Sphingosinicella sp. BN140058: one gene and its partner. The protein of the gene in region 1 interacts with the protein of each later gene in a pairwise test. Links are inferred from orthologs where the notes say so. Each region holds a gene or a part of one and is shown on either strand. Other genes may lie near its edges. The genes, in order: hflC and ftsH.

Region 1 (14,573 bases):
GGCCTTGTATCGCGCGGGCGGCTTGCTGGCCGATCAGCTGGACATCCGCTTCCCGCAGACCGCTGACCGACACGTCAGGTAGATCGATTACGGGAGCGTCCAGGCCGGCGGCTGCGCCCGATCGCGGCGGTCAGATGCAGCCGGCCCGCTCGGCGCGAACGTCTTCGAGCAGTTGCTCGACATCGTCCGCGCCCGCACGGAGCGCCTTGATCAGCCAGATTTCGGCGCTGGCGAGATCCTGCTCGACTCCTTTGCCATCCGCACAGATCACGCCGAGCAAGCCCATCGCACGTGCATCGCCGAGACCCGCCGCGCGCTGCAGAAGATCAAGACCGCGCGGCAGGTCCTGCGGCACGATCCTGCCAAGAACATATTGCTGACCAAGGATGGTCATGCCCCTGCCGCTGCCGGCATCGGCCGCTTTGGAGAGCCAGTCCAGAGCCGCCTCGACGTCGATCGGACCGTCCTCACCGTAAAGATGCATCGCGCCGAGATCCGCCATCGCTTCGGCGCTGCCATGCTCCGCCGCCCGTTTGCGCCAGCGCAGCGCTTCCGCCTCGTCGGCGCGCACGCCGCGACCGTGCTGGTACATGATCCCGATGCTCCGCTCGGCATTGGCATCTCCAGCCTCAGCGCATCGCCGCAACAGGCGCATTGCCACATCGGGATCCTCGGGAACCATTCTGCCTTCATCGTAGAGCATCGCCAGCAGGAAGGTGGCTTCCAGATTGCCCTCCTCCGACTCCTTTGTGAAATATCCGATCCCGGTCTCCCGGGTTACGGGTCCCAGCGGGCTCGCCATCGTGACGCCTTCAATGAACGCGCGGGCGGACTCGAAGGGTGGTCCGGGCATATCGCTCAGGCGGCCGCGCAGCTCGTCGAGATCGCCTGGCTCACCGCGCAGCACCTGCAATGCGGCGCGCGCGGGGGCACAATCATCGTCTCCAGCGGCCGCTTCGAAGTAGAAGGCTGCAACGTGCCGATCCTGCGGAACACCGCGGCCGAGGGCGTAGCAGAAGCCGACCCTCGCGGCGGCATCCGGGTCGCCACCCGCCGCAGCACGCACGTACCAGCGGAACGCCTCGGCGGAATCCTGTTCGACGCCCAGCCCTGCGTCGTAGAGCGCACCCAGGGCATGTTCGCAGGTCTCGTTCGCCTCGGCGGCACCGGCGCGGAAGAAGAGGAGCGCCTCCTGATAGTCGCGGTCGACGCCGCGGCCGTCCCTGTAGAGCGTGCCGAGCATCAGAGTCGCATCGGCACCTCCATCCTCCGCGGCGCGGCGGAGCCATACCACCCCCTCCGCCGGATCCGCCGCCACTGCGTCGGCATCGCCGTCGACCAGGGTCAGCCCCAGGAGGAAGGCTCCAAGCCCCTCGCCGCGCTCGGCGGCCCGCCGGTAGAAGGCGATAGCCACGGCAGGATCTTCGGGAACGCCGCGACCGACATGATGCATCTCGCCGATGTGGACCATAGCCTTTGCCGATCCCGCCTCCGCGGCGATACGGAACAGACGCAGCGCCTCGTCGGGATCGCGAAATTCCAGGTCGCCGAAAGCATATTGAACGGCAAGCATCCGGCCGGCTTCCGGATTGCCCTGATCGGAGAGCCGCCTGAGGATTGCGATCGCGCGCGGCATGTCGCCGCGCATCATCGCGGCCTCGGCGTCCGGGATGCCCGGCGCGGGCAACACCGCCTTCTTCACGGCTTCCACGACGTTAAACAGCAGGGTGGCCATCATCCTCTCCTCGGAAGGTCCTGAGACGAGCGGCATCGGGCTGAGGCAGCCGCTCGGTCGACGCAGCGGGCTACGCAACAAGGAAGAATGGCAGCCGGCAAAGCCGCCTTTGTTCACCAGCTGTTCTCTACCATCAAAACGCATTTGAAACAAAGTGCCCATTTCCGGCGGTAGGCAGCGTTCCGCGGAGCGGCTAACGGGAGCCGATGACGATTGCGATCTTGGGCGCCGGGTCGGTCGGCTGCTTCATCGGCGGCGCCTGGTCGCACGCCGGCCTTCCTGTGCGGTTCGTCGGCCGCGAGGCGATCGGGACGGCGATCGCCGCCGAAGGCCTGACGCTCACCGATTATTCCGGCTGGCGCGTTCGCCGGAACCCCGAGCAGGTCGACTACGCCACCAGCCCCAAGGCTTTGGCCAAAGCCGACATCATCGCGCTCTGCGTCAAGAGCACCGGCACGGCCGAAGCGGCGAAGCAGATCGCGCGCCACGGCAAGAACGGCGCTCTGGTGATCAGCTTTCAGAACGGGGTCAGCAACGTCGATGCCCTGCGGGACGTGCTGAAGGACCGGTTCGAGATCGCGCAGGCCATGGTGCCGTTCAACGTCGCCTATCTCGGCCATGGCCGTTTCCACAAGGGCGTCGCCGGCGAGCTCGTCGTTCAGGACATTCCACGCACCCGCGTCCTCGCCCAGGAGGTCGGCGGCGGGCCCGCTGCCTTGCGCCTCGCCGACGACATGGCCGCGATCGCCTGGGGCAAATTGCTCATCAACCTCAACAATGCGGTCAACGCCTTGTCGGGCCGAACCTTGCTCGAGCAATTGCGCGAGCGTGACTATCGCCGGGTCGTCGCAGCGTCGATCGTCGAAGCCCTCGATCTCCTCGCGGCCGCGGGGATCGAGCCGGCAAAGATCGGCCCGATCGCGCCGAAGCTCCTGCCCCACGCCATTGCGGCGCCGAACCTCATCTTCAATAACCTCTTCCTCAAGATCCAGAAGATCGATGCGAAGGCACGCTCGTCCATGGCCGACGATCTTCGCGCCGGACGCACGACGGAGATCGATTATCTCAACGGCGAAGTGGTCAGGCTTGCCAAGCGGCTGAAGAAGCGCGCGCCGGTCAACACCGCCATCGTCGACCTGGTCAAGCAGGCGGAGCTTGGAGTCGAGCATCTGTGGAGCCCGGAGGATCTGCGCGCACACGTGCTGCAGGGGCATAAGGTGGCGCCGGTCTTCGGATACTGATTTGACAACGCGGCACGTGCCGCGCAGGGGCCGAAAAACCGCTGTTTTTCCGGAGCCTGCCCGATGCGCCTTGCCGCCGCCGCCTCTTTGATCGCGCTTTCCGTCTCGCTCTCCGCCTGCGCAGGCACCGCCTCCTCGCCATCCGCGATCACCGCTCCGCCGACGGCCGCGGACGTCTCCACCGTCCCCACCCAGCTTCCCCGCAACGCGCGTCCGCTCCAATACAGGATCTCCGTGACGCCCGATGCGCAAAACCTGCGCTTCAGCGGCATCACCACCATCGACGTCGACGTGCTCGAAGCGACCGACACGCTGACCGTCAACGCCGCCGATCTCGACTTCCGCTCTGCCGAGATCGCCGCGCTGTCCAGCGACGGCACCGCGCGCCAGCCCGCGGCCGGCCGAGTGTCGGTCGATGCCGACAAGCAGACCGCGACCGTACGCTTCGGTGAGCGCCTGCAACCGGGCCGTTACCGCCTGCGCTTCGACTATTCCGGCAAGATCTACAGCCAGGCGGCGGGTCTGTTCGCGCTCGATTATGAGAGCGGCGCGGGCAAGAAGCGCGCTTTGTTCACCCAGTTCGAGGCGCCGGACGCGCGCCGGTTTTTTCCGGGCTGGGACGAGCCGCAATATCGAACGCTTTACACGCTGAGCGTGACCGCGCCCGCCGATCAGGACGTGATCAGCAACATGCCGCAAGCCGGCGTCGAGCCGCGCGCGGGCGGCACGAAGACGGTGACCTTCCGGACCACGCCGCCAATGTCGAGCTACCTGCTGTTCATGGGCGTCGGCGAGTTCGACCGGATCACCACGACCGCGGCGAACACCGAGATCGGCGTCGTCAGCAAGCGCGGCAATGGCGAGCAGGGCCGCTGGGCCCTGGAGAGCTCGGCGAAGCTGCTCCCCTGGTACAACAATTATTTCGGCACGCCCTATCCGTTGCCGAAGCTCGACAACGTCGCCGGTCCCGGAAGCAGTCAGTTCTTCGGAGCGATGGAAAATTGGGGCGCGATCTTCTCGTTCGAGTCGGTCCTGCTCGTCGACCCAGTGATCACCAGCGAATCTGCACGCCAGCGCATCTTCGAAGTCGCCGCGCACGAGATGGCGCATCAATGGTTCGGCGATCTCGTCACGATGGCGTGGTGGGACGATCTCTGGCTGAACGAAGGCTTCGCCTCGTGGATGGCGACCAAGGCGACCACTGCGCTCCACCCGGAATGGGAGCCCGAACTCGGCATCGTTGCTGGCCGCGAGGCGGCGATCGGGCTCGACAGCGTCGCCACCACCCATCCCGTCGTCCAGCGCCTGACTACGGTCGAGCAGATCAGCCAGGCCTTCGATTCGATCACCTACTCGAAGGGCGAGGCGGTGATCACGATGCTGGAGGATTATGTCGGCGAAGACGCCTGGCGGCGCGGCGTTCAGAATTACATCCGCACCCACAAGCTCGGCAACACCCGCACCGACGATTTGTCGGCGAAGATCGAGCGCGCGGCCGGCAAGCCCGTCACCGCAATCGCACATGATTTCACGCTCCAGCCGGGCGTGCCGCTGATCCGCGTCGAACAGGCCGCATGCAGCGGAGGCAGCACCCGCGTGACCTTGCGCCAGGGCGAATTCAGCCGCGACCGATCTGACAAGGCGCCGCTCAGCTGGCGGGTGCCGGTGATCGGCGCCACTCTCGGCAGCAAGCCGGCGCGCGCGCTCGTCGAGGGCGGCCATGCTACGTTCGACGTGCCTGGCTGTGGCACCCTGGTCGTGAACAGCGGTCAATCGGGCTATTACCGGACGCTGTACACGCCGGCGATGCTCGACCGGATCGCCGCCTCGTTCGCGCAGCTCCCGCCCATCGATCAGATCGGCCTGTTGGCGGATCAATGGGGGCTGGGCCTCGCCGGCTACCAGTCCGCTGCGGAGGCTCTCGACCTTGTCGATGCGGTTCCGGCCGACGCCAATCCGCAGGTCTACAGCCGCATGGCATCGATCCTGGAGGGGCTTTACGGCCTCTATGACGGCGACGCCGCGCATCAGGCGGCGATCGCCCGATACGCATCCGCCAAGCTCTCGCCGATGCTGAAGCGGATCGGGTGGACGGCGAAGCCGGATGAGGCGCCGACCACTCCAGTGCTCCGCTCCGAGTTGATCTCGACGCTCGGCGGCATGGGTGACCGCGGGGTGGTCGACGAGGCTTCCCGTCTCTACGCAGCCAACGATCCGATCGCGGCGGCCGGGCCGTTGCGAAGTACGATCCTGGCGGTCGTCGCACGCAATCTCGATGCCGCAGGCTGGGATCGCCTGAGGAGCCAGGCGCGTGCCGAGACCAATCCCCTGGTCAAGGCGCAGCTCTACAAGCTGCTCGGCACCAACCGCGATCCTGCCCTGGCGCAGCGGGCGCTGAGGCTGGCGCTGACCGACGAGCCTGGTGCCACCACCAGCGCCGGCATCATCAGCGCGGTTTCGGGCGAACATCCCGATCTCGCCTTCGATTTCGCGATCGTCAATCGCGAGAAGGTCGAGGCACTGGTCGACATCTCCTCACGCTCGCGCTTCATCGCCCAGCTCGGCGCCGGTTCGTCCGACCCGGCGATGATTCAGAAGATCGAGGCTTATGCCACCCGGTATCTGACCCCGGAGTCGCGGCGCCCCGCCGACACGGCGATCGGCGGCATCCGCGACCGCACCCGCGTCCGCACCGAGCGCCTGCCGGACATCACGAAATGGCTGGAGGCAAAGCGGGGCTGAGCACGTGCACACGTCCCTTTGACATCCGTTCGGGCTGAGCCTGTCGAAGCCCTTGCCTTCCCTTACCGCCCGAAGAGCAGAAAAGGGCTTCGACGAGCTCAGCCCGAACGGAGCGCGCGACGCATGGCTTCATGCCGCAGCGCGGGCGCTCCGCCGGTACAGCCACAACGCCAGCAGCGCGAACAACAGGGCGCCACCGCCGACCGCGACCGGACGGAAGCCGTCGCCGACGATCGCCAGCGGGGTCGCGCTACCCGTGCCGACAACGATTCCGGCGAGCAGCACGCCGAACAGGCTCTCGCCGACGATCAGCCCGGTCGCGGCGAGGACACCCATCCGACGTGCGGCTTCGGGGTCACGGGCGCGCTCGGCACGGCGATCATAGACCCAGCCGGCAATCGCGCCGACCACCACCATCAGGGTGGTCGACATCGGCAGGTAGATGCCGATCCCGATCGCCAGCGGCGGCAGGCGGGTCTTGCCGGCGCGTCCGAGTGCGGCATCGACGATGATCAGGGCGACGCCGAGCAACACGCCGTAGCCGATCATCCGCCAGTCGAGCGCGCCGCCGAGCACGCCCTGCGCGATCGCCGAGATCAGGGCCGCCTGCGGCGCGGGCAGCGCCTCGGGACCGGCGCCGGGCGCCCCCGCAAAGCCGTAGCCTGCGTTGAGCAGGCTCAGCACCGGAGGGATGATCGCGGCGCCGAACAGCACGCCGAACAGAAGGGCGACCTGCTGGCGCCATGGGGTCGCGCCAACGAGCTGGCCGGTCTTCAGATCCTGGAGATTGTCGTTGGAGATGGTGGTGATGCCGAACACGATGCCGGTGACGATCAGCGCGTAAGCGACCAGCGGACGGCTCGCCTCGGCATCCTGGCCCGCGCCGACGACGAAGAGCAGCAGCAGCGAAGAGCCGATCGCCGCCAAAATGCCGATGCCCGAGACGGGGCTGTTCGAGGCCCCGATCAAGCCCGCCATGTAGCCGCACACCGCAGCGATGAACGCGCCGGCGACCAGGATGAAGGCGAGGCTGAGCGCGATCACGACCGCGGTGCGCCCGCCGGCGGCATCGCCGAGTTCCGCGACCAGCAGCCAGCCGATCGGCAGAAGCGCGAACACGGTTCCAAGGCCGAGCGCGGAGATCGGCATGTCGCGCTCGCTCAGCGCCAGCGAGGCGCCCTGCCCGGCACGCCGGGCGCGCGAGGCGGCGATCGCGCCGGCGAGGCCGCGAACGATCGGGCCGATGATGCTGAGCAGCGTCCAGACCGCCGCCACCCCGATCACGCCGGCGCCGAGGAAGCGAACCTGGTGCACCCACACGTCGGTCGCAAGTTCCTCTGCACCCAGCGCGGCCGCGTTCGGCACCATCGCACTGAGCAACGGAACCGCGACGCCCCAGGCGATGATCAAGCCGAGTCCCATGGCGAGCCCCACCGACAGACCGACGAGATGGCCGGCGCCCAGCAGGGCGAATTGAAATCCGGGATTGAAGCCGGTGACCGCAGGACCGAAGCGGAAAAAGGCCGCTGCATCGGCCGCGGTGAGCCGCATCGCCGCCAGCAGCGCGAACAGCGAGGAGACGAGCGAGCCGGCGACGATCGCCATCAGCCCCTTGCTGCTCTCCTCGGCACCTTGCCGTGAGGCTTCGCCGACCTTGAGGACCTCCGCGGCGGCGACACCTTCCGGGAAGGGCAAGGGCGAGTCGGTGACCAGCGCCCGCCGCAGCGGGATCGAGAAGAGCACGCCGAGCGCGCCGCCGAGGAAGGTGACGAGCGCCGTCGTCCAATAGGGGAAACCCTGCCACCAGCCGATCATGACGAGGCCGGGCAGCACGAAGCAGATCGCAGCGAGGGTTCCCGCGGCCGAAGCCACCGTCTGGACGATGTTGTTCTCGAGGATGTTCGACGATGAAAACCAGCGAAGCACCGCCATCGAAATGACCGCTGCTGGGATCGAAGTGGCGAAGGTCAGTCCCACCCGGAGCCCGAGATAGACGTTGGCAGCGGTGAACAGCAACGTGATCACGCCGCCGAGCAGCACCGCCCGGACAGTAAGTTCCGGCAGCGCGGCTGCCTCTCTGGTATCGCTCATTCTCACCTCCCCTTGAACAGGCCGCCAAGGAGGCCGCGCACCAGCGACCCGGCGATGCGGTTGACCACCTGCCGCTTCACCGCCTTGCCGACCTCGCGAACCATCTCGTCCTGAAAGGATGGGCTGGCGCGACCTTGCCGAGTGGGCCGCGCGTCCGCCTTCGCCCGGGCCGCCGCCTCTGCCGCGGCTTCGGCACGCGCGGACAGGATCTCGCCGGCGCTCTCCCGATCGATCGGCTCCTGATACCTGCCGGCGAGGGGCGATGCCGCGATCAGCAGCGCACGCTCGCGATCTTCGAGCGGCCCGAGGCGGGAGCCCGGCGGTGCGATCAGGGTCCGTTCGACCGGGCTCGGCGCGCCCTCGCTGTCGAGGGTGGAGACTAAAGCCTCGCCGACTTTGAGAGCGGGAAGTACGGCCGCCACGTCGATCGCCGGGTTGGGGCGAAACCCGTCGGCCGCCGCCTTCAACGCCTTCTGTTCCTTGGGCGTGAAGGCGCGCAGAGCGTGCTGGATGCGATTGCCCAATTGTGCCGCCACCGCGTCCGGTATGTCCGCCGGGTTCTGGGTGACAAAATAAACGCCGACGCCCTTGGAGCGGATCAGCCGCACGACCTGCTCGATCGTGTCGAGCAACCCCTTCGGGGCGTCGTCGAACAGCAAATGGGCTTCGTCGAAGAAGAAGACGAGCTTGGGCCTGGCGAGATCGCCGACTTCCGGAAGATCCTCGAACAGCTCGGACAGGAGCCACAGCAAGAAGGTGGCGTAGAGCTTCGGGCTCGTCATCAGCCGATCGGCGGCGAGCAGGTTGATCATGCCTCGCCCACTCTCGTCGATCGCTAGGAGGTCGGCGATGGCGAGCGCCGGCTCGCCGAAGAACAGGTCGCCGCCTTGAGCTTCCAACTGCAGCAATTGCCGCTGGATGGCGCCCGCCGAAGCCTTGGTGACGTTGCCGTAGCGCGTCGTCAGCGCCGCCGCATTCTCGCCGACGTAAGCGAGCAGTGCCTGCAGATCTTCAAGGTTGAGGAGCAGCAAGCCCTGCTCATCGGCGACCCGGAAAGCGATCGCCAGCACGCCCTCCTGGGTCTCGTTGAGATCGAGCAGGCGCGCCAGCAGCAGCGGCCCCATCTCGCTTACGGTGGTGCGAACCGGATGGCCTTGGCGGCCGTAAAGATCCCAGAACGTAACCGGGTTTCCGGCATAAGAGAAATCGGCGAGCCCCACCTCCGCCGCACGGGCCGTGAGCGCCGCATGCGTGGCCGCCTGCGAAGATCCGGGCATGGCGATGCCGGCCAGGTCGCCCTTCACGTCGGCAAGGAAGACCGGAACGCCCGCCGCCGAGAAACCTTCGGCCAGGCGCTGCAGGGTCACCGTCTTGCCGGTGCCGGTCGCCCCTGCGATCAGACCGTGCCGGTTGGCGCGCGAGAGAAGGAGTTGCTGCGCGCGACCTTGCGCCGCACCGATGAGGATCGCGTCACTCGCCAACAGCCTGTCTCCACAAACGAAATGCCGCTCCTATCCCGGTCGGGAGAGAAGCGGCAAGCCGTCTTCGGTGAAGATGTCGGTTCCCCTGCCCGGATCGGGCAAATGCCCGACCCAGAACCGGGAAGCTCAGCCGAGGTCAGCGCGCGCCGGCGAGGGCGATGCCGATATAGGCTGGCGGATTGTTGCCGCGGCGAACCAGCAGCAGCACCGTCTTGCGGCCGGCAGCGCGTGCGGCCGAGACTGCCGCAGCGGCCTCTTCCGGCGTGCGGGTGGCGCGCTGGTTGATCGACAGGATGATGTCGCCCTGCTGGATCTTGCTCGCCGCATCGCTCGACGGGCTGACCGAGGCCACCACGAGCCCGCGCAGGTTGACGTCGTTGAGGCGCAGCGAACGCGCGATTTCCGGCGTCAGGGTCTGGACGGTGACGCCCAGGCTCTCGCGCGCCGACTTCTGGCCGGTCGACTGCTCCGATTCCGCAGGCTCCGTCACCGGAGTCTCGTTCTCGATGCCGTTGAGCTTGGCCAGTTCCTCGTCGGTCGGGCGCTCGCCGACGGTGACGGTGACGGTACGGCGCTCGCCGCCGCGGATCAGCTCGATCGGGATCTTGGCGCCGACGTCGAGGTTCGAGACCAGATAGGCGAGCGACTGATCCGGGGTGACCGGCTGGTTGTTGACGCTGATCACGACGTCGCCCTGCTGGATGCCGGCGCGCGCGGCGGCACCGCCGGGCGTCACGCCCCGGATCAACTCGCCCCGGTTCTTCGGAACGTTCAGCGAATCGGCAATGTCCTCGGTAATCTCCTGCAGGCTGACGCCGATGTAGCCGCGCTGCGGGCGCTGGCCCTTGCGCAGCGATTCGACGATCGGCGCTGCCTGCTCCGCCGGGATGGCGAAGCCGATGCCGACATTGCCGCCGGTCGGCGAAATGAGGGCGGTGTTGATGCCGACCACGTTGCCGTTCAGATCGAACATCGGGCCTCCGGAATTGCCCATGTTGATGGACGCATCGGTTTGGATGTAGCGATCGTAGATGCCGGCGCCGATGTTGCGGTGGAGCGCCGAGACGATGCCCGCGGTGACGGTGCCGCCCAGGCCGAACGGATTGCCGATCGCGACCACCCAATCACCGACCCGGACCGCTTCGGGGCCGGAGGCGAAGCGGACGAAAGGCAGGTTGCTGCCCTTGATCTTGAGCACGGCGAGGTCCGACGCGGCATCGCGGCCGACCAGTTCCGCTTCGAACTCCCGGCGATCCGGCAGGGTCACCGTGATCTGATCGACGGTGGCGCCGGTGCGCGAGGGCGAGACGACGTGGTTGTTGGTCACGACATAGCCGTCGGCCGAGATGATGAATCCGGAGCCGAGCGAGCCGCCGCGCTGGGTGGCGGGCTCGTCGCCGCTGCCGCCGCCCTCGGGGACCGGCGCGCCGAAGCGGCGGAAGAATTCCTCGAAGCCGGGCGGCAGCTGCCGCGACTGGCTCACCTGGATGCTCTGCTTGGTCGAGATGTTGACCACGGCGGGCTGCAAGCGCGCGGCGAGATCGGCGAAGCTCATCGGCGCCCCGGCCCGCGGCGCCGCAGCGGCCATGCTGGCAGGCTCGTTCTGAGCGGTCTGCGCGCCGACCGGGCCGACCGTCAGAGTGGCGGTTGCGCCGCCGATCAGAAGGGCAGCGGTCAGGCCATAAACGTAACGCACTATGGGAATCCTCCTCTTGAGATTTGCCCGGGCGGGCAGGAACCCGGGGTGATCAGGGTTGGGTCGCAATCATGTGGTGCGGCTGAACCGGAATTGAATAGGGCCGCCGCTCAGCGACGGCCCGTGAATTCACGCAAATACTGGTTCTCGGGCGACAAAATCACGCTGGAGCGGCCCGCGTCCGGATTTTGCGCATTGTTGACGAAGGTCGTCTCGTAGGACTGCATCGCCCGGTAGAAATCGTAGAAGTCGGGATCCTTGCCGAACGCCTCGGCATAGATGCTCGCGGCTTCCGCATCGGCATCCGCGCGGACCAGCTGCGCGTCCCGCAGGCCCTGCGCCTGGATCGAGCGTGCCTCCTGCTGGCGCGCCGTGCGCATCCGATCGAAGGCCGCATCGAGCGGCGCGCCTTCCGGAAGATCGGTGCGCTTGATGCGGACGTCGATCACCTGCGCACCATATTGGGCGGCGACTCGGTTGAGGGCGGTGCGGATATTCTGCATCAGTTGCGCCCGTTCCGGGCTTAGCAAGGCCGCCGACGGCCGCTTGCCGAGCTCGTTGCGCAGCGCCGAGCCGAGGATCGGCTTCAGCTGATCGCTGACATTCTCGGCCCGCTTGGCGGTGATGTACATGCGCAGTGGATCGACGATCCGGTAGCGCGCGAACGCATCCACCTGGAGCCGCAGCTGATCGGTCGAGAGCACCTGCTGATTCTCCATGCCGACGCTCTGGATACGCTTGTCGACACGGACGATGTCCTCGACGAAGGGGATGCGGACGATCAGGCCGGCACGGGTCGCGCCGAACGTCTCGCCGGGGCGATAGCGATTCGCGGTGCGATCGACCTTGCCGAAGCGGACGATCACCGCCTGCTCGGTTTCGGGTATGATCGCGAAGGTGCTGCCGATCAGGATCAGCGCGACGATTGCGGCGAACGCCAGGGCGATCGGATTGCGCAGGACGCGGCTCATCGTTGCGTCCCTTCCTGCGCCTGGGCCTGCGGCGCCGGCGTGCGACGTTGCAGATCGTTAAGCGGCAAATAGGTATTCACGCCCGGCGCTTCGACGATTGTCTTGTCCACTTTGGTGAGCACTCTTTCCATCGTCTCATAATACATGCGCCGGCGAGTGACCTCGGGCGCGAGCTTGTACTGGCCGTAGACCTTGTCGAACGCGGCCGCTTCGCCCTGCGCCTTGTTGCGCAGCTGCAGCGCATAGGCGCGGGCATCGTTCATGTAGCTCTGCGCCTGCTGCTGGGCGGCAGTGACCGCCTTGAAGGCCTCGTTGACCGCAGCCGGCGGATCCGACTGCTTGACCGCGACGCCCTGGATGCTGACACCGGCGCCATAGGCGTCGAGCAATTGCTGCATCCGGGTCGCGACCCGCTGCTCGATGTCGCTGCGACCCTGGCCGATCGCTTCGTCGAGCGACACCGAAGCGACGATCTCGCGCATCGCGCTCTCGGCGACCTCGCGGATGGTGCCTTCCGGATCCTGGATCTGGAACAGGTAAAGCTGCGGATCCTTGATCGCCCAGCGCACGGAATAAGCAAGATCGATGATGTTCTGATCACCGGTCAGCAGCAGATTCTCGGATTTCGAATCGGCCGAGCCGATGTCGACGGTGCGAATCTCGGCGATATCGACCTTCTCCACTCTCTCGAATGGCGCGGGCAGAGTGATGCCGATGCCGGGACCCAATGTGCGGGTGTAGGCGCCGAACAGGGTGACGACGCCGCGCTCCTGCTCGCCGATCCGGTGGAAGCTGGTGAAGGCGAGCCACAGCAAAGCGAAGACGGCGAGACCGTAAAGCCAGTAGGGACGGCCGTCGCCCTGCGGCAGATGCCCGCCGAAGCGCTCGCGGCTCTTCTTCAGGAAGTCGTCGAGCGAGGTGACGCTCGGGCCGGAGCCGGGCTTGCGCTTGCGGGGCGGCTCGCCCCACGGGCTGCGCGGACCACTGCCGCCGCCGTCACCGCCGCCGGATCCGGAACCGCCGCTGCCGGAGGGACCCCAGGGGCCGCCGCGATTCTCGTTGAACATGGCGCCGAGACGCGCGCCCCACCCGAAGTTTTTGCTCATGAAGGCCTTTATAGGTAGCGCCCCTCGGGAAAAACAGTGGCAAGCGGCGCACGCTCGCCTATCTCGCGCGTCATGAGCCAAGACGACGCCGAATTTCGAGCCGCCCTTGCCGGCATTGCCGATGCCGAAGGCCGCATCCAGTCCGCCCGCCTGAAGGACGGTATCGCCAGCCTCGTCATCGACACGACCGGCCTTGCCGCAGAGGCGCGTGCCGGCCTGGAGCAGCGGATCCGCGCCGGGCTGATCGGGGCGGCCGGCATCGCCGACGTGCGCATCGCGATGACTGAGGAGAAGGTGAAGCGGATCATCCTTGCCGTCGGCAGCGGCAAGGGCGGGGTCGGCAAGTCGACCGTCTCGGCCAATCTCGCCATCGCCCTCGCCCGCGGCGGGCGGAAGGTCGGCCTGGTCGATGCGGACGTCTACGGCCCCTCGCAGCCGCGCCTGCTCGGCACCAGCGAGAAGCCCGAATCGGTCGACAACCGGATCGTTCCGGTCGAGACCAACGGGATCCGCATGCTCTCCCTGGGGCAGCTGGTCGAGGGCGGCAAGGCGCTGGCCTGGCGCGGCCCGATGGCGGCCGGCGCCCTCGGCCAGCTGATCGAGGGGGACTGGGGCGACACCGAGATCCTCGTCGTCGATCTGCCGCCCGGCACCGGCGACATCCAGCTGTCGTTGGTCCAGAAATGGACTCCCACCGCGGCGGTGATCGTGTCGACGCCGCAGGATCTCGCTCTGATCGACGCGACCCGAGCGATCGACCTGTTCCGCAAGACCAACATCCCGGTGCTCGGCATCGTCGAGAACATGTCCGGCTATGCCTGCCCGCATTGCGGCGAGGTCTCCGATCCGTTCGGCGCCGGCGGCGCCGAGGCGGCGGCGGGAGTCATGGACATCCCGTTCCTCGGACGGGTGCCGCTGACCCTCAACATCCGGCAGTCGTCCGATGCAGGCACGCCGCCGGCGGCGGGCGAAGGCGCGGACGCCGAGATCTTCCGCACGCTGGCGGCGCGGATCGTCGAGGCATTGAACCGGATGTAGCCGCACGGCGTTGCAGCCCTGGACCAGTTCGGAGATATCCATGCCGCTCACCGCCGACGCCGACATCAAGGCGCTGCTCGAGACGACCCGCACGATCGCTCTGGTCGGCGCGTCGGATCGGCCGGATCGCCCCAGCTACGGAGTCATGAAATTCCTGCAGGATTGGGGCTACCGGGTGCTTCCGGTCAATCCGCAGATCACCGGCGAGCACGTCCACGGCGAATATGTCTGGCGCGAGCTCTCGCAGATTGGCGAGCCGATCGACATGGTCGACATCTTCCGCCGCCCGATGGCCGCGGGCGAGGCGGTCGACGAGGCGATCGCGGCCGGCGCCAAATCGGTCTGGCTGCAGATCGGCGTGGTCAACGAGGAGGCCGCCGCGCGCGCCGAAGCGGCCGGGCTCAAGGTGGTCATGAACCGGTGTCCGAAGATCGACATTCCGCGGCTCGGTGTGGGGCGGATCCAGAATTCG
Region 2 (14,516 bases), 180 kb from region 1 along the record:
TGGTCGTGCGGCTGAACGTGTTGACGTTGATGATCCCGACCCGGTCCTTCACTTCCCATTTGACCGCGGGAAGCTCGATCTTGGCGCGGGTGAGGGTGACGTCGAACGGCTTGTCTCGGCCGGGGCGCAGGATGGTGATCTTGATCGTGGTGCCCGGCGCTCCGCGCATCTGGTCAACCGCTTCGTCCAGCGCGCCGCCATAGATCAGCTTGCCGTTCAGATGGGTGATATAGTCGCCCGCCTTCAGACCGGCCTTGAAGCCCGGCGAATCCTCGATCGGGGCAACGATCTTGACGACGCCGTCCTCCAGCGTGACGTTGAGGCCGAGGCCGCCATACTCGCCCTCGGTGGTCGTCATCAGCGACTGGTAGCCCTTTTGATCCAGGTAGGAGCTGTGCGGATCGAGGCTGGCGAGCATCCCGTCGATCGCGCCGCGCAGCAGCGTCTTGTCGTCGACCTTCTCGACATAATCGGCCCGAACGCGGTTGAAGACGCTCATGAACTCGTCGAATTCGCGCATGCTGTCCGCCTCGGCCGAGGCGAAGGCCGCGGTCGCGGCGGGGATGATGGCGATGGCGCTGACGAGGCCGAAGGCGCGGAAGAGATTGCTGGCCATGATGAATCCTGCTGATGACCCCGGACCGATCAGGTGGCAGCGCCGTCGCGCGTCCGCCGAAACCAGGAATCAGGGCAATTCCGATTGGTCGCTGCTTTACCGGTTTTTGTAGCGCCGGAAAAGCAACGGCACGTGAACGAACAGCGCCTTCATCCCTCCGCACGCCTGCACGCGCGGAAGCGCTCCCCGTCTCACGAGATGGTGATCAGCTGAGCGATCGGGAAGGGGGCACCATTGCGGCGGAGTTCGATTCCGATCTGCGGGTCGCGATTGCTTGCGCGGCCGATCCCGGAACCAGCGCCGATCGTGTCGCCGCGCCGCACCGCCACCGAGGCGAGATTGGTGAGAGTGGTAGTCCAGCCTCCCCCATGGTCGAGGATCACGATCGATCCATAGCCGCGAAAGGGTCCGGCATAGGCGACCCGTCCGCGAGCGGGGGCTATGACTTCGGCCGAGGCTGCGGTGGCGATCGTCAGCCCGCGGGCGTGAACGCCGGCGTCCGATATCTCGCCCAGGCCGGTGACCACGCGGCCCTGCACGGGCAGGATGTAGGCCGGCGCCGCGGGCGTCGGCGCGCGCGGGCTGCCGATCGGGCGGAGAATCGGGCCGGGCAGCTGGGCGAGCCGCTGGCGAAGCTCGGCCTGGAACTGGCGGGTTCCTGCCAAGGCCGCGAGATCGCGCGCCTCCTCGCCAAAGGCGAGGGCACGATCGGATTCGGTCAGCGCCGAGGCCCGCAGGCTCTCCGAGCGTGCGCGCTCGCTCTGCTCGAGACGGGCCAGCGCGATCCGGCGCCGCTTCAGATCCTCGCGGCTGGCAGCCAGGGCCGCGACGGCGGTGTTCGCCTGCCGCCGGAGCGCATTGCCGCGCTCCACCTCGGTCCGAAGCTCCGCGGTGCGCCGGCGAATGACGGGCAGGGTGGAGGCGAGCAGCGAGCGCACCCGGATGAGATCGTTGACCGATCCCGGCTGGACCAGCGCCAGTGCCGAGGGCCGCCGGGCCATCGTCTGGAGCGCGGCGGTGAGGCGGATCAGCGGCGCCTGCTTTTCGGCAAGCCGTGCGCGCTGTGCCCGGCGCAAGGCTTCGATCAGCCGGATACGGGTTTCGCCGGCCGTGATGTCGGCTTCCGCGGCCTCGATCCGGGCCGCAAGCGCCGCGGCCTCGGCGCGCGCCTTGGCGGCTTCTCCGGTCGCGCGCGCCGCCTGCCGCTCGAGCAGCTCCGAGCGACGCCGCGCCTGCTCCGCTTCCGCCTTGGCTGCGGCGAGACTGCCGGTACCGGCCGTGCCGCCGGTCTGCGCTGCTGCCCAGCCGCCGCCGGCAAGCGCGGCGGCGATCAGCAACGAGGAGAGAAAGCGCCGGCGCATCGCGTCATCCTTCGCGGTGATAAGGATGATTGGCAAGGATTGCGGTGGCGCGAAACAATTGTTCGGCGAGCATGGCGCGCGCCAGGAGGTGCGGCCAGGTCGCCTTGCCGAATGCAAAGAGCAGGTCCGCCCCGGCGCGCTCGGCATCCCCGAAGCCGTCGGCGCCGCCGATCAGGAAGCGGGCCTCGCGCTTGCCGTTGTCGCGCCATTGTTCGAGGCGCTTGGCGAAGGCCAGCGAGCCGAGCTGCTCGCCTTTCTCGTCGAGAAGGATGGTGACCATGTGATCGGCAGCCGGGGGCAGCTTGCCGCCCGTCTCCGGCAGCTCGGTCAGCTTGGTCGGCCAGGCGATCCGCTTCAGATAGCGATCGACCAGCGCGCCCTCGGGGCTGCGGCCGATCTTTCCGCGGGCGACGATGTGAAGCAGCATCCGACCGGCCTAGCGGCGATCACCTTTGGGTGAAAGCCGCGCATGCCGCATGCTGATCGTCACGGCAGCTGCAGACGGGCGCTCGTCAGCCGTGGTCAGCGGGCCGCGTTAGCCGCCGGGGCGGTTTCTTCGAACGCCCACATGCGCTCGAGATTGTAGAAGCTGCGTACCTCGGGGCGGAACAGATGGACGATCACGTCATCGGCATCGATCAGAACCCAGTCGGCCACAGGCAGACCTTCGACGCGGACGGTTCGGCCGAGATCTTCCTTGATCCGCTGCTGGAGCTTCTGCGCCATCGAGGCGACTTGACGGGTCGAGCGGCCGGACGCGATCACCATGTGATCGGCGATGCTCGATTTCCCGCCCAAGGGGATGGTGACGACGTCCTGCGCCTGGTCGTCGTCAAGGGATCGAAGCACGAGATCGTGCAGGGCTTCGACCGGTTCAGTTGCTCCGCCGCGAGGGGGAGCCGTGTCGGATTCGGGCAATGTGCCTCCTTAACGGATCGGCCTGCGAGTCACGCCGTCGCGCAGGGCCATGGGTTTCAACGAATATAGGGACGATAGGTGCCAGTGTGGAGTAGCGGCGCGAATGCCGGTGGCGGAAGTCGGATCGAGCGGCAGTTGCAGAAGCACGAGTGCCGGCGGTCTCCAGCCTGTCCAGTCCCTGGCTTCGGTTGCGGGCCGGACGGAGCGACGCAACCAGCCCATGGCGCGAGCCGCCCGGGCAGGTCCATCATAGCCCGGACGCGCGACGACGGCAATCGGCACGAGCCGGGCGATTTCGCGCCAATGCTTCCAGCGGTGGAACTGGACGAGATTATCCGCTCCCATCAGCCAGATGAACCGGCGCTTCGGATAGCGCCGGGTCAGCGCCAGCAACGTATCGTAGGTATAAGGCGTGCCGAGCTCGCGCTCGATCGCGGTGGTGCGGATCGGCAGCCCACGCGAGGCGCGAAGCGCCGATGCGTAGCGCACCGGCAGCGGTGCCATGCCGCTGCGGTCCTTTAGTGGATTGCCGGGCGAGACCAACCACCAGACTTCGTCGAGCCCGAGCGCCTTGACCGCGTTCATGCTGATCCGCCGATGGCCGCGGTGCGCAGGATTGAAGGAGCCGCCGAGCAGGCCTGTCTTGATCACCTGCGAGCCGATAGCATGCCGATGCGGGCGAGGTGAACCACCGTCGCAAGATCCTGGGTTCCGCTGCCGGCGTTGCCCGGCTGCAACGCAGCAATGTCGTCCGCAGACAAGGGCACGCAAAGCCTCTCGACGAAGCATGTACCTGCCGCCATCATCGTCCGCACAGGGGGAAAGACATGGACAGCGCGGTAGAGGGCGTAGGCGAGATGGTGACCGGGCTGGCGGCCGCGCGAACGGTCGAGCCCTGCGCCGGCGAGCCGCACGGACATGGCGAATTCTGTCTGAATTGCAGGACGCCGCTGGTCGGCAACTTCTGCTACGAATGCGGGCAGAGCGGACATGTCCACCGATCGATGGCGGCTTTCGGCCACGATCTGCTGCACGGCGTCTTTCACTTCGAAGGCAAGATCTTCCGGACGTTGCCGATGCTCGCCTGGCGGCCCGGCGAACTCACCCGCCGCTATATCGACGGAGAGCGGGCAAAGTTCGTCTCGCCGATTGCGCTCTTCCTGTTCTCGGTCTTCCTGATGTTCGCCGCCATAAGCTGGCTCGGCGGACCATTCTCGACCGGCGGCGTCGCGGAAACCTCCGCAGAGGCGCGTGCCGAAGCTGCGGCCGATCAGCGTCGGGACAGGGCACAGGCTCTGGCCAAGCTCAAGGATCTCGAGCGGGAACTGAACGCCGCCCGCAAAGCCGGTACCCCGACCGCCGAGATCGAGGAGCAGATATCCGGTCAGCGAATGGCAATGAAGCTAAAGCAGGACGCGTTCGAGCTTCAGACCCGTCTCGCCAATCAGGAGGAGAAGAGAGACGCTGCTGCAGCGGCGCCGGAGGAGAGTGCCCGCAGGGAGGCAGAACCGGTTGCCTCTGTGAACGATGCCCTGGATGAGGATCCCACCGGCATTCCGTGGCTCAACCATGCGATCGAAAAGTGGCAGAAGAATCCGTCGCTCCTGCTCTACAAGCTTCAGTCCAACGCGTACAAATTCTCCTGGGCGCTGATCCCGATCTCGGTGCCGTTCGTCTGGCTGCTCTTTCTGCACAAGCGGCGCTACCGACGGGCCTTCCATGCCTATGACCACGTCGTGTTCGTGACATATTCCATTGCGTTCATGAGCCTGGGCTTCATCCTGCTCACGCTGATCCGCCCTCTTGCTGTCGGGCAGTCGATCGCCGGCATCGCAATGGTGTTCGTGCCGCCGCTCCACATGTATCGGCAATTGCGGGGCGCCTATTCACTCAGCGGGTTCAGCGCGCTGTGGCGCACCATCATGCTGCTCATCTTCTCGTTCGTCGCCGGAACGATCTTCTTCTCGCTGCTGCTGGTGCTCGGCGTGCTCGGCTGAAGGCGCGCCCTCCCGCCGCGCACGATCCCATCAGCTGCAGGGATATTTGCGGGCGAACACGGTCCTGAGGCCGTCCTTCAGCTCCGTCCGGGGGCGTTGCGCCGGCGGAATTGTGCGCAGCAGAGCAACCAGTTCCTGAGGAGACATTCCCCCTTTGGCCGGGGGGCAGTAAGCGGGTTTGCGGCCGGCCTTCTGCGCGGCGAGACGCTCCGACCGCAGCTGCTTGCCGGCGACTTCGACCTCGCCCTTGAGCAGCTTCAGGTCGCTCGAGAACAGGGCCATCATTCCCTTCTTCTCGAGCGCATCCGCCTTGAGCAGGAAATCGGCGACATTCATCGCACTGGCCGCGCTAACCGGCAGTGCAGCGAGCAGGCCCGCCGCGATCAACTTGGTCTTCATGTCCCCTCCACCGACGGCGTTCGTGAACCGAACGCAAGAACGGCCGGAGAGGTCTGCTCTCCGGCCGTTCTCAATCATGCAGTGAAAAGTGTTGAAAGCGAGGCGCTTTCGGTGGCTCAGGCGCCTTGCGGTGCAGGATCCCCGAACGGTCCCCGCGGCTTGCGCGTGCTCGGGATCGACGAGCCGGCGGTCGGGAGGCTCGGCCGGCGCGAAGACGAATCCTCGCGGCCGATATCCTCACCGCGGATCGCCCGCTTCGATTCCTCGCCCGACAGGGTCTCGAACTCGAGCAGGGCGCCGGCCAGACGGTGAAGCTCGTCGATATTGTCGGTGAGAACCGTCCGCGCGGTCGCTTCCGCTTCCTCGATCAGCCGGCGAACCTCGCTGTCGATCAGGCGGGCCGTTTCTTCCGACACGCTCTGACTGCGCGCGACGCTATGCCCCAGAAACACCTCTTCCTGGTTGTCACGGTAGCGCAGCCAGCCGAGCTTTTCCGACATGCCATATTCCATCACCATCGATCGGGCCATGTCGGTGGCCTGCTGGATGTCGTTGGAGGCACCGGTGTTGAGCTCGTCGGCGCCGTAGATGAGCTGCTCGGCGATGCGGCCGCCGAAGCAGAGCGCGAGGCGTGCCTTCATCTGCTTCATCGACATCGAGTAGCGGTCGCGCTCCGGCAGGTTCCAGGTGACGCCCAGCGCGCGGCCGCGCGGGATGATGGTGACCTTGTGGAGCGGGTCGCAGCCGGGGACATGGAGCGAGACCAGGGCGTGACCGGCCTCATGATAGGCGGTCGCCTTCTTCTCGTCCTCGGTCATGACCATGGACTTCCGCTCGGCGCCCATCATCACCTTGTCCTTGGCTTCCTCGAACTCCTTCATCGCGACCAGGCGCTTGCCCTTGCGCGCCGCGGTCAGCGCCGCCTCGTTGACGAGGTTGGCGAGATCGGCGCCCGAGAAACCGGGTGTGCCGCGGGCGATCGTGCGCGGATCGACATCGGGTGCCAGCGGCACCTTCTTCATGTGAACCGCGAGGATCTTCTCGCGGCCCTCGATGTCCGGCCGCGGCACGACGACCTGGCGGTCGAAACGGCCCGGGCGGAGCAAAGCGGGATCGAGCACGTCCGGACGGTTGGTCGCGGCGATGATGATGATGCCTTCATTCGCCTCGAAGCCGTCCATCTCGACGAGCAGCTGGTTCAACGTCTGCTCGCGCTCGTCATTGCCGTTGCCGAGGCCGGCGCCGCGATGGCGGCCGACCGCGTCGATCTCGTCGATGAAGACGATGCAGGGCGCGTTCTTCTTCGCCTGCTCGAACATGTCGCGTACGCGGCTGGCGCCGACGCCGACGAACATCTCGACGAAGTCGGACCCGGAGATAGTGAAGAAAGGCACGTTGGCTTCGCCGGCGATGGCACGGGCGAGGAGGGTCTTGCCGGTGCCCGGAGGGCCGACGAGAAGGGCGCCCTTCGGGATCTTGCCGCCGAGACGGGCGAACTTGGTCGGATCCTTGAGGAAATCGACGATCTCCTGAAGCTCCTCGCGCGCTTCGTCGATGCCCGCGACGTCGTCGAAGGTCACACGTCCGTGCTTCTCGGTCAGCAATTTCGCCTTCGAGCGGCCGAAGCCCATCGCGCCGGATCCGGCATTCTTCTGCATCTGCCGCATGATGAAGAAGGCGACGCCGAGGATCAGCAGGAACGGCATCGCCTGATAGAGCAGGATCAGCCAGATGCTGGTCTGCGGCTCAGGCTCGCCCTGGAAGGCGACGCCCTTTTCGCGCAGACGGGCCGTCAGCTGGGGATCGGGCACCGCGTTGGCGCGGAAGGTCTCGCCATTGGTCAGCTTGCCCGAGATCACGTCCTTGCTGATCGCGACCTCCTTGACGGAGCCCTCGTCGACCCGGTTCAGGAATTCGGAATAGGCCATGCCGTTCGGGCCGGCGCCGCGGCTGCCGCCGTCGACGATCTGCACGAACAGGATCAGGGCGAGGAGAATACCGGCCCAGATGAAGAGGCTCTTCATCCAGGGATTGCCGCCGCCATTTTGCGGGTCCTTGTCCGGGCTGCGGTTGTCACGATTGTCGGGCATGAATACTCCCATCGAAGCGATGTCGCCGGTGTCCCTCCAACAGGTCCGCCGCCGGCCACCGCACTCGGCATTAAGCACGTTGTTCCCTAAATAGGAATTCGGCGCCCATACGCAATGTAGACGCGGCCGGTGAACGGAGGATTACGCCGAGCGGCTTTCGCCTCCTCCTCCGACGCGCGGAACCTCAGAAGCTGTAGACCAAGGTGGCCCGGCTCAACGTATCGATATTGCTCCCGCCGGTGCCGACCCGATCCTCGTAGCGGACGTCGTAGGAGAAGCGGGCCTTCAGCGGCCCGAGCAGTTTCGCGTCGAGCGAGGTCAGCGCATTGGCGCTGCTCTGACCCTGCTCCAGATAGAAGGCGCTGGTCTGCTTGAGTTCCAGGGTCGGCGCGATCGCCCAGCGAAAGTTGACCGAGGCGCGGGCGGCGAGACTGGTCTCTGAGGGCAGGTCGACGGGCGCAACATGACGCAGCGCCGGGCCGCCTTCGAATTCAAGCTTGGCTCTGGGGCCGGTCAGGATCGTGTAGCCGAGCCCTCCGCCGAGCGTGTAGCGGCTGTCATAACCCTGATTTTCATCGGATTCGAACTGCGCGAGCCCATAGGAATACAGGCGCGGCCCGAATTTGTAATTGGGCTGCCACGAAGCGATGAAGCGCTCGGTGTTGACGACGTTGCGCCCGTCCTGGACCTCGGCGCGGGCGTCGATCTTGTGGCGCCAGCGCAGGCCTTCCTTGTTGAAGCCGAGCGAGCCGTAGAAGCCGACATAGCTGGTCTGGCCGGTCGATCGGGACGCGCCGATCTCGACCTGGCCTTTCCAATTGTCGAAGAAGCCGGCTTCGGCGAGTTCCTCCTCGCGCTCCTTCTTGCGTGCCGCTTCGGCCGCGGCCACCTGCACGCGCCAGACCTTGAGCATGTCGTCGATCTGCGCGCCGGCCAAAGGGTGGGTTTCGCGGGCGAGGCGGATCACGGTCTCGATCGTCTTCGCGTCGCCGCTTGCAATCGCCGCCTCGATGATCGCGCGGACGCCGTCCGGGAGCGGCGGAGGAAGATCGGCCGGCGCCTGGGCGAGAACCAGCAGCGGAGCAAACACGGGGACGGGCATTTGGAAGCGCTAATGCGAATCAGTGGCCCGATGCAACCACCCCGTTGCCGGGATTTCGGATCCGCGTAGAAAAGCCGTCAATCCCCGTATTGTCCGTAGCCGCGCGGTTCCGCGGCCGCTAACCGCCGCTCCGGGGGCAAAGGGGGCGTTGCTGCGCATCTTTCCTCCGCATGGACAAAGAAAAGGGCGTATCCACCTCATGCATTTGCGTAAGTCGTTCCGCGCGGCCGCTGCCGCGCTCTTTCTCGTGACCGCATTGACCCCGGCCGCCGCACCCGCCCAATTCGGCGCGCTTCGCGATGTCGCCGGCCGCCTCGGCGGCGAGCTTGGCGTTGGCAAGGTGCTGAAGGGCAAGGGCCCGATCACCACCGCTCTGCCCGATGCGAAATGGGGCGATCCTTCCAGGGACGGCTTCGTTCCCCGCGAGCCGAAGCGCGGCCTGGCGGAGCTTCAGCGTACGCCCAATGGCGGCTTCGTTCTTCAGCCGGGATATTGGGCGATGGCGGCGCAGAGCTATTGCCTGCACGCAGGCACCCACGGCCCGGGGGGCGGCGAGGGCTATCTTTATGCGCCGCCCGAGGGCAGCGCCAAGGACGCGGTGATGACCATTGCCCGCAATTCGGTGAACCACCCGGAGATCGACCAGCACGATATTCAGGCCTTGCTGTGGGCGATTCTCGCCCGCGCCAAGTTCGAAGATCTCGGCAACAACCTGAAGACCGTGGCCGCGCGGCTGCTGACGCCCCGCCAGCTTGCCTCGCTTAATCGCTCCGCGCTCGACATCCTGAGCGGCCCGGCGCTCCAGAACGCGATCGGCGGCGTGCCCGAGCCTTTGCGTACGATCATGGAGGCCGAGGCCGATCTGCGGCGGATGCTGACCACGCCGGGCACCACCTTCGCCCAATTGGAGCGTGCCGCGGTGCTTGCCGGCATGGCGCCGATCGGACCGGGCAGCCTTGATATTCCCGAGGGACGCTGGAGCCAGCACCCCGACGGCTATTGGATCCGTTATCTGCCGCGCGGCTATAGCGAGACGATGATCGAAATCTGGGTGCCGCAGGGTAGCCCGGGCGTCGGGAAGGAATTCGATCCGGCGACGCATATCGCCGTGCCCGGCAACACTTCGCGCCAGCGCCTTCTTCAATCCGGCCGCCCCCGCCGCGAAAGCTGAAGCCAAACCAAAACGCCCCCGGGACACGGGTCCCGGGGGCGCTTCGGCAACCGCTCGCAGGCGGTCAGGGGTTAACGATTACGGATTGTAGGCGCGTTCGCCATGCTCGTTGATGTCAAGGCCTTCGCGCTCGAAATCGGCGGGCGGGCGAAGCCCGATCGTCTTGTCGAGAGCGTAGAACAGGATCAGCGACACGCCGCCCGAGAACACCAGGGTCAGGGCTACCGCCTTGATCTGCGTAATCAGCTGCGCGCCCATGTCGTAGGTTCCGGCAACGGCAGGCATCACCGTGTAATCGAAGAAGCCTTGGCCGCCGAGCGCCGGATCGGCGACGATGGCGGTACCGATCGCACCGACGATGCCGCCGACGCAGTGCACGCCGAATACGTCGAGCGAATCGTCATATTTGAGCTTGTTCTTCACCGTCGTGACGAAGAAGAAGCAGATGATCGAGGCGACCGCGCCGAGGACGATCGAGGTTCCCGGTGCGCCGAAGCCCGAGGCCGGGGTGATCGCGACCAGGCCCGCGACCGCGCCGGTTGCGGCGCCGAGCAGGGACGGCTTCTTGTGGACGATCTGCTCGATCAGCGCCCAGGCGAGTGCCGCGGCCGCAGTGGCGACGAAAGTGTTGATGAAGGCAACCGCAGTGACCCCGTTGGCCTCCAGGTTGGAGCCGGCGTTGAAGCCGAACCAGCCCACCCACAGCAGCGAAGCGCCAATCATCGTCATCACCAATGAGTGGGGCGGCATCGCCTCGGTCTTGTAGCCGAGCCGCTTGCCGATCACGACGCAGCCGGCAAGGCCCGCAATGCCGGCGTTGATGTGGACGACGGTGCCACCGGCGAAATCGAGCGCACCCATGCCCCAAAGATAACCCGCATCCTGAGAGACGATGGCGCCGGAAGCGTCCTTGACCACGGTCGCGGCGAGGAAGTCCGGGCCGGCCCAGTACCAGACCATGTGGGCCATCGGGAAATAGACGACGGTCAGCCAGATCACCACGAACAGCATCAGGGGCCAGAACTTCACGCGTTCCGCAAAGGCGCCGACGATGAGGGCCGGCGTGATGCAGGCGAAGGTCATCTGGAAGACGACGAAGGCGAACTCCGGGATGTAGACGCCATTGGAGAAGGTGGCGGCGAGGGTGGTGCCGTCGACCCCTGCCAGGAAGGCCTTGGAGAGGCCGCCGACGAATTGGTTGCCGCTGGTGAAGGCGAGGCTGTAGCCCCAGCCGACCCAGACCAGGGACGCAATGGCGACGATCGTCAGCACCTGCATCAGCACCGAAAGCATGTTCTTGGCGCGTACCAGGCCGCCGTAGAACAAGGCGAGCGCCGGCACCGACATCAGCAGCACCAGTGCCGACGAAACCAGCATCCAGGCAGTGTCGCCCTTGTTGACCATGTCGGCCGTCGGCGTGAACGCCGCTGCGGGTTCGGCTGGTGCCGCAGGTGCGGCGGCGTCCTGCGCCCAGGCCGGCATCGTCAGGAAGGCATTCAGCGCCAGCGCGCCTAGGCCTCCTGAAATCCGTGTTGCGAGCTTCATGATTGTCCCTCTGCTTTCGGACGAGAGGTCGGCTTGCGCCCCTCCCGCTCCGTTCCCCTTGTTCCCCGGCACCGCGACGCAAGCGCCGCTTCGTGCCTCACAGCGCATCATGGTCGGTCTCGCCGGTCCGGATGCGCAGCGCCTGCTGCACGTCGAGCACGAACAGCTTGCCGTCGCCGATCGAGCCGGTGCGTGCGGTCTGCTCGATCGTCTCGACGACGCGACCGGCAAGATCGGCGGCAACGACGATCTCGATCCGCACCTTGGGCACCATGTTGGTGACGTATTCGGCGCCCCGGTAGATTTCGGTCTGCCCCTTCTGGCGGCCGAACCCGCGCACTTCGGAGACCGTCATGCCCTGGACCCCGATGCCCGAGAGTGCCTCGCGAACCTCGTCCAGCTTGAACGGCTTGATGATCGCAATGATGAGTTTCATGCCCGCCCCCTTCAGAATGCGACGCCGACCGACGCAACGACGCCGGCCTTGCTGGCATTGCGGCCGCTCGGCGTGATGAAATCGCCGTCAGTGTCGACGTAGGAGACGCCGAAGGTAAGGTTCTTGAGCGTGTAGGACGCGCCCAGGCTCCAATCGGTATATTCGTCGCCGATGGTGAGGTAGCTCGGCCCGAAGCTGTGGCCGAGATGGGCCGAGAGGCTGATCGGCGTTCCGGGCAGCGCGCCCGAGAGATCGCCGGCAAGGTAGAAATTGTCCTCGTCGCCGGCGCCGATGGTCAGCGCCGACTGGCTCGGCGCATAGGCGGCGGTCGCCTTCGCGGTCACCGCGCCGAACGTGTGCGAGACCGCGAGATAGGGCTCGACGAAATCGGTGTTGGCACTGCCGCCGCCCGGATAATAATAATAGAGGACGCCGCCGTCGATCGTCGTGCCGCCGAAGGTCTGCTTGTAGCCCACGACGAAGTCGATCTCCTGGTCCGAGCCGGAGGCGACATAATCGTCGATCGAGGAGCCCCAGACGCTGCCGTAGAGGCCCGACGCGTGCGAGACGGTGAGGCCGCCCTGGACGGCGAACCTTTTGTCGGTCTGCGAGATGCCGCGGAACCGGTAGTCCGAAACCAGAGTGGCGCTGCCGTTGACGGTGAAGCCGCCGCCGAGATCCTCGGCAGCGGCAGGCGCCGCAGCGAGTAATGTCGCGGCAGCGAGCAGAGCCCTGTGTGTTCGTGTCACGTGCATCGGAAGTCCCCCTGCTGTGGCCATTCACGACCTGTTCTGTTCGGGATCCCGTCTCTGCAGCGGAGGGATTTACCCGAACCCGCAGCTTGCGTGCGGGTGCTGCAGCGCACAACGTGAAATGTTCACCGGTCGAATGAGGGGTTTAGGGGGAGTGAATGCGCTTTTCGGCGCCGATCTCCGACATCTTCGCCGATCCGTTCAGCATCGGTACGAGGATCAAACGGGATCCTATTTGTCGGATATGAGCCGCGGGCTCAGAAGTTGCGGCGTTGCGCCGCGAGCATCATTCGGATCAGCATCGCCACCGGGCGCGGCACGCCGACCTTGCCCTGCACCCACAGGCTCACCGAGGAGCGAGAGACCCCGATCGACTCGGCAAGATCGCCGTGCGTCTTGTAGCCAAGCTTCGCCATGGCGCGGCGAAGTTCCTCGGGCGGCATCGAAGCGGCGAGCGGATCCATCAGCGGCTAGGCATTTCGAACGGCATGGATGCGGGATAGCCTTCGCAGGTGCACAAGAGCAAGCGCGTCGCTCGCCTGCGGTGGGACGATGCGCCATTCTACGCCGCTCACCGCCTGCACTGGATATTCGAAAGCGTCGGGCTTATCTTGCGCCACCTGAGCGGTGCGAAGGACATTTGATGCTGGCGGGTCTCGTTTCCTATCTCGATTCGATCAAGGCCCGCGATCCGGCGCCGCGTACCCGCTGGGAGATCCTGCTTTACCCCGGCGTATGGGCGCTCGGTCTGCACCGCCTCGCGCATTGGCTGTTCCGCGGCGAGCTTTATTTCCTGGCGCGGCTGATCAACCATGTCGCGCGCTTCTTCACCGCGATCGACATCCATCCCGGCGCCGTTATCGGCCGCAACTTTTTCATCGACCACGGCTTCGTCGTCATCGGTGAGACGGCCGTGATCGGCGACGACGTCACCATCTACCAGCAGGTCACGCTCGGCGGGACCAATCCGACCAATGGCGAGCCCGGCAAGCGACACCCGACCATTTCAGACGGTGCCATCATCGGCTCCGGCGCCCAGGTGCTCGGACCGATCGTGGTCGGACCTCGCGCCCGGATCGGCGCCAATGCCGTTGTCACGCGGGACGTGCCGGAGGGGGCGACGATGGTCGGCATCCCGGCACGTTCGACCCTGGTTGCGGTCGAGCGGACGTCGGGCAATTTCCTGCCCTATGGCACGCCATGCTCAGAAACGCTCGATCCCGCCACGCAGAAGCTGGAGATTCTCCAGTGCGAGGTGGAGCAATTGCGCAAGCGCCTCGCCGAGCTGCTCGAGGAGCGAGCGGCGGGCGAGGTCAGCGAGAGGGAGCGTGATCGCGCCTGATGGGTGACGTCTACCCTTTTCCGGGCGGCTCATCGCCTCAGATCGGCTTCACCCGAGCCGAGCTGAGCCGGATCATCGATCTCTACGGCCGCATGGTCGCCGCCGGCTTCTGGAAGGATTATGCGCTGGAATTCGGCAAGGACCATGCCGCATTCTGGGCCTTCCGCCGCACCGCCGAGCGGCCCGAGTTCAAGATCGAGAAACGCCCCTCGCTGCGCAACAAGCAGGGCATGTGGGCGCTCATCAACGAGGGCGGCATGGTCATGCGACGCGGCCATGAACTCGGCCCCGTGCTGGCGCCGGTCGAGCGCCGGCTGATGAAGGTTGTCGGCTAGTTCGGGTGCGCGGTGGCGTGGTTGGCCTGCCAACAGGGTCGAGCGAACCCCAGGTCGGCCGCGCCTTCTGAGCGTGGTTCGGCAGAACGCCGAGCGCGGCGCGAAGATCGCTTGCTGCGCCGCGGCTTTGGTCGTCGACGAGGGAAGCGGCGGCGCGGGCGTATTCAGCGACGGGGTACGACGACTGGGCTGCGAACGCTGACGATCGACCCTGGTCGCCGCATCTAGAGCCCGAGTTCCTTCAAGATGTCCTCGCGGAGCCTTTGCGCTCTCGGATCCGAGAGCTTGCGGGGGTGCGGCATGTCGACGTGGAAGGTGGTCTGGATGGTGGTGGGGCGAGGCGACAGCACCAGGATGCGATCGGCCAGATAGATCGCTTCCTCGACATCGTGGGTGATCAGAAGCACCGTATGCCGCTCCTCGTCGAGGATGCGCCGCAGCTCGGTCTGCAT

Evidence for each region.
Region 2: the proteins of hflC (region 1) and ftsH interact in binary tests that used the Escherichia coli proteins (3 or more experiments, as listed by UniProt). The link is inferred for Sphingosinicella sp. BN140058 from one-to-one orthologs.

The regions. Positions count from the first base shown.
Region 1 is NZ_CP035501.1:881,876-896,448, forward strand. What follows is about bases 10,028-13,026. They hold hflC (protease modulator HflC), read right to left. Parts: upstream 11,958-13,026; coding sequence 11,097-11,957; downstream 10,028-11,096. Other genes in these bases: ETR14_RS04100 (Do family serine endopeptidase), read right to left, coding at 10,028-10,986; hflK (FtsH protease activity modulator HflK), read right to left, coding at 11,954-13,026. Outside these bases: ETR14_RS04070 (helix-turn-helix domain-containing protein), read left to right, coding at 1-82; ETR14_RS04075 (tetratricopeptide repeat protein), read right to left, coding at 131-1,738; ETR14_RS04080 (2-dehydropantoate 2-reductase), read left to right, coding at 1,942-2,976; ETR14_RS04085 (M1 family metallopeptidase), read left to right, coding at 3,040-5,718; ETR14_RS04090 (OPT family oligopeptide transporter), read right to left, coding at 5,848-7,809; ETR14_RS04095 (helicase HerA-like domain-containing protein), read right to left, coding at 7,812-9,290; more of ETR14_RS04100, read right to left, coding at 9,427-10,027; more of hflK, read right to left, coding at 13,027-13,063; ETR14_RS04115 (Mrp/NBP35 family ATP-binding protein), read left to right, coding at 13,136-14,101; ETR14_RS04120 (CoA-binding protein), read left to right, coding at 14,142-14,573.
Region 2 is NZ_CP035501.1:700,843-715,358, reverse strand. Bases 4,895-7,836 are described here. They hold ftsH (ATP-dependent zinc metalloprotease FtsH), read right to left. Parts: upstream 7,382-7,836; coding sequence 5,408-7,381; downstream 4,895-5,407. Other genes in these bases: ETR14_RS03220 (YdiY family protein), read right to left, coding at 7,566-7,836; ETR14_RS03230 (hypothetical protein), read right to left, coding at 4,923-5,291. Outside these bases: ETR14_RS03260 (S41 family peptidase), read right to left, coding at 1-616; ETR14_RS03255 (murein hydrolase activator EnvC), read right to left, coding at 808-1,977; ETR14_RS03250 (23S rRNA (pseudouridine(1915)-N(3))-methyltransferase RlmH), read right to left, coding at 1,982-2,404; rsfS (ribosome silencing factor), read right to left, coding at 2,500-2,895; ETR14_RS03240 (nicotinate-nucleotide adenylyltransferase), read right to left, coding at 2,905-3,546; ETR14_RS03235 (DUF3667 domain-containing protein), read left to right, coding at 3,723-4,892; more of ETR14_RS03220, read right to left, coding at 7,837-8,483; ETR14_RS03215 (hypothetical protein), read left to right, coding at 8,689-9,654; ETR14_RS03210 (ammonium transporter), read right to left, coding at 9,733-11,199; ETR14_RS03205 (P-II family nitrogen regulator), read right to left, coding at 11,297-11,635; ETR14_RS03200 (TorF family putative porin), read right to left, coding at 11,647-12,384; ETR14_RS03195 (helix-turn-helix domain-containing protein), read right to left, coding at 12,645-12,851; serine O-acetyltransferase EpsC, read left to right, coding at 13,031-13,729; ETR14_RS03185 (DUF2794 domain-containing protein), read left to right, coding at 13,729-14,064; ETR14_RS29495 (hypothetical protein), read left to right, coding at 14,138-14,266; ETR14_RS03180 (ABC transporter ATP-binding protein), read right to left, coding at 14,289-14,516. UniProt on the Escherichia coli protein: Acts as a processive, ATP-dependent zinc metallopeptidase for both cytoplasmic and membrane proteins. Plays a role in the quality control of integral membrane proteins.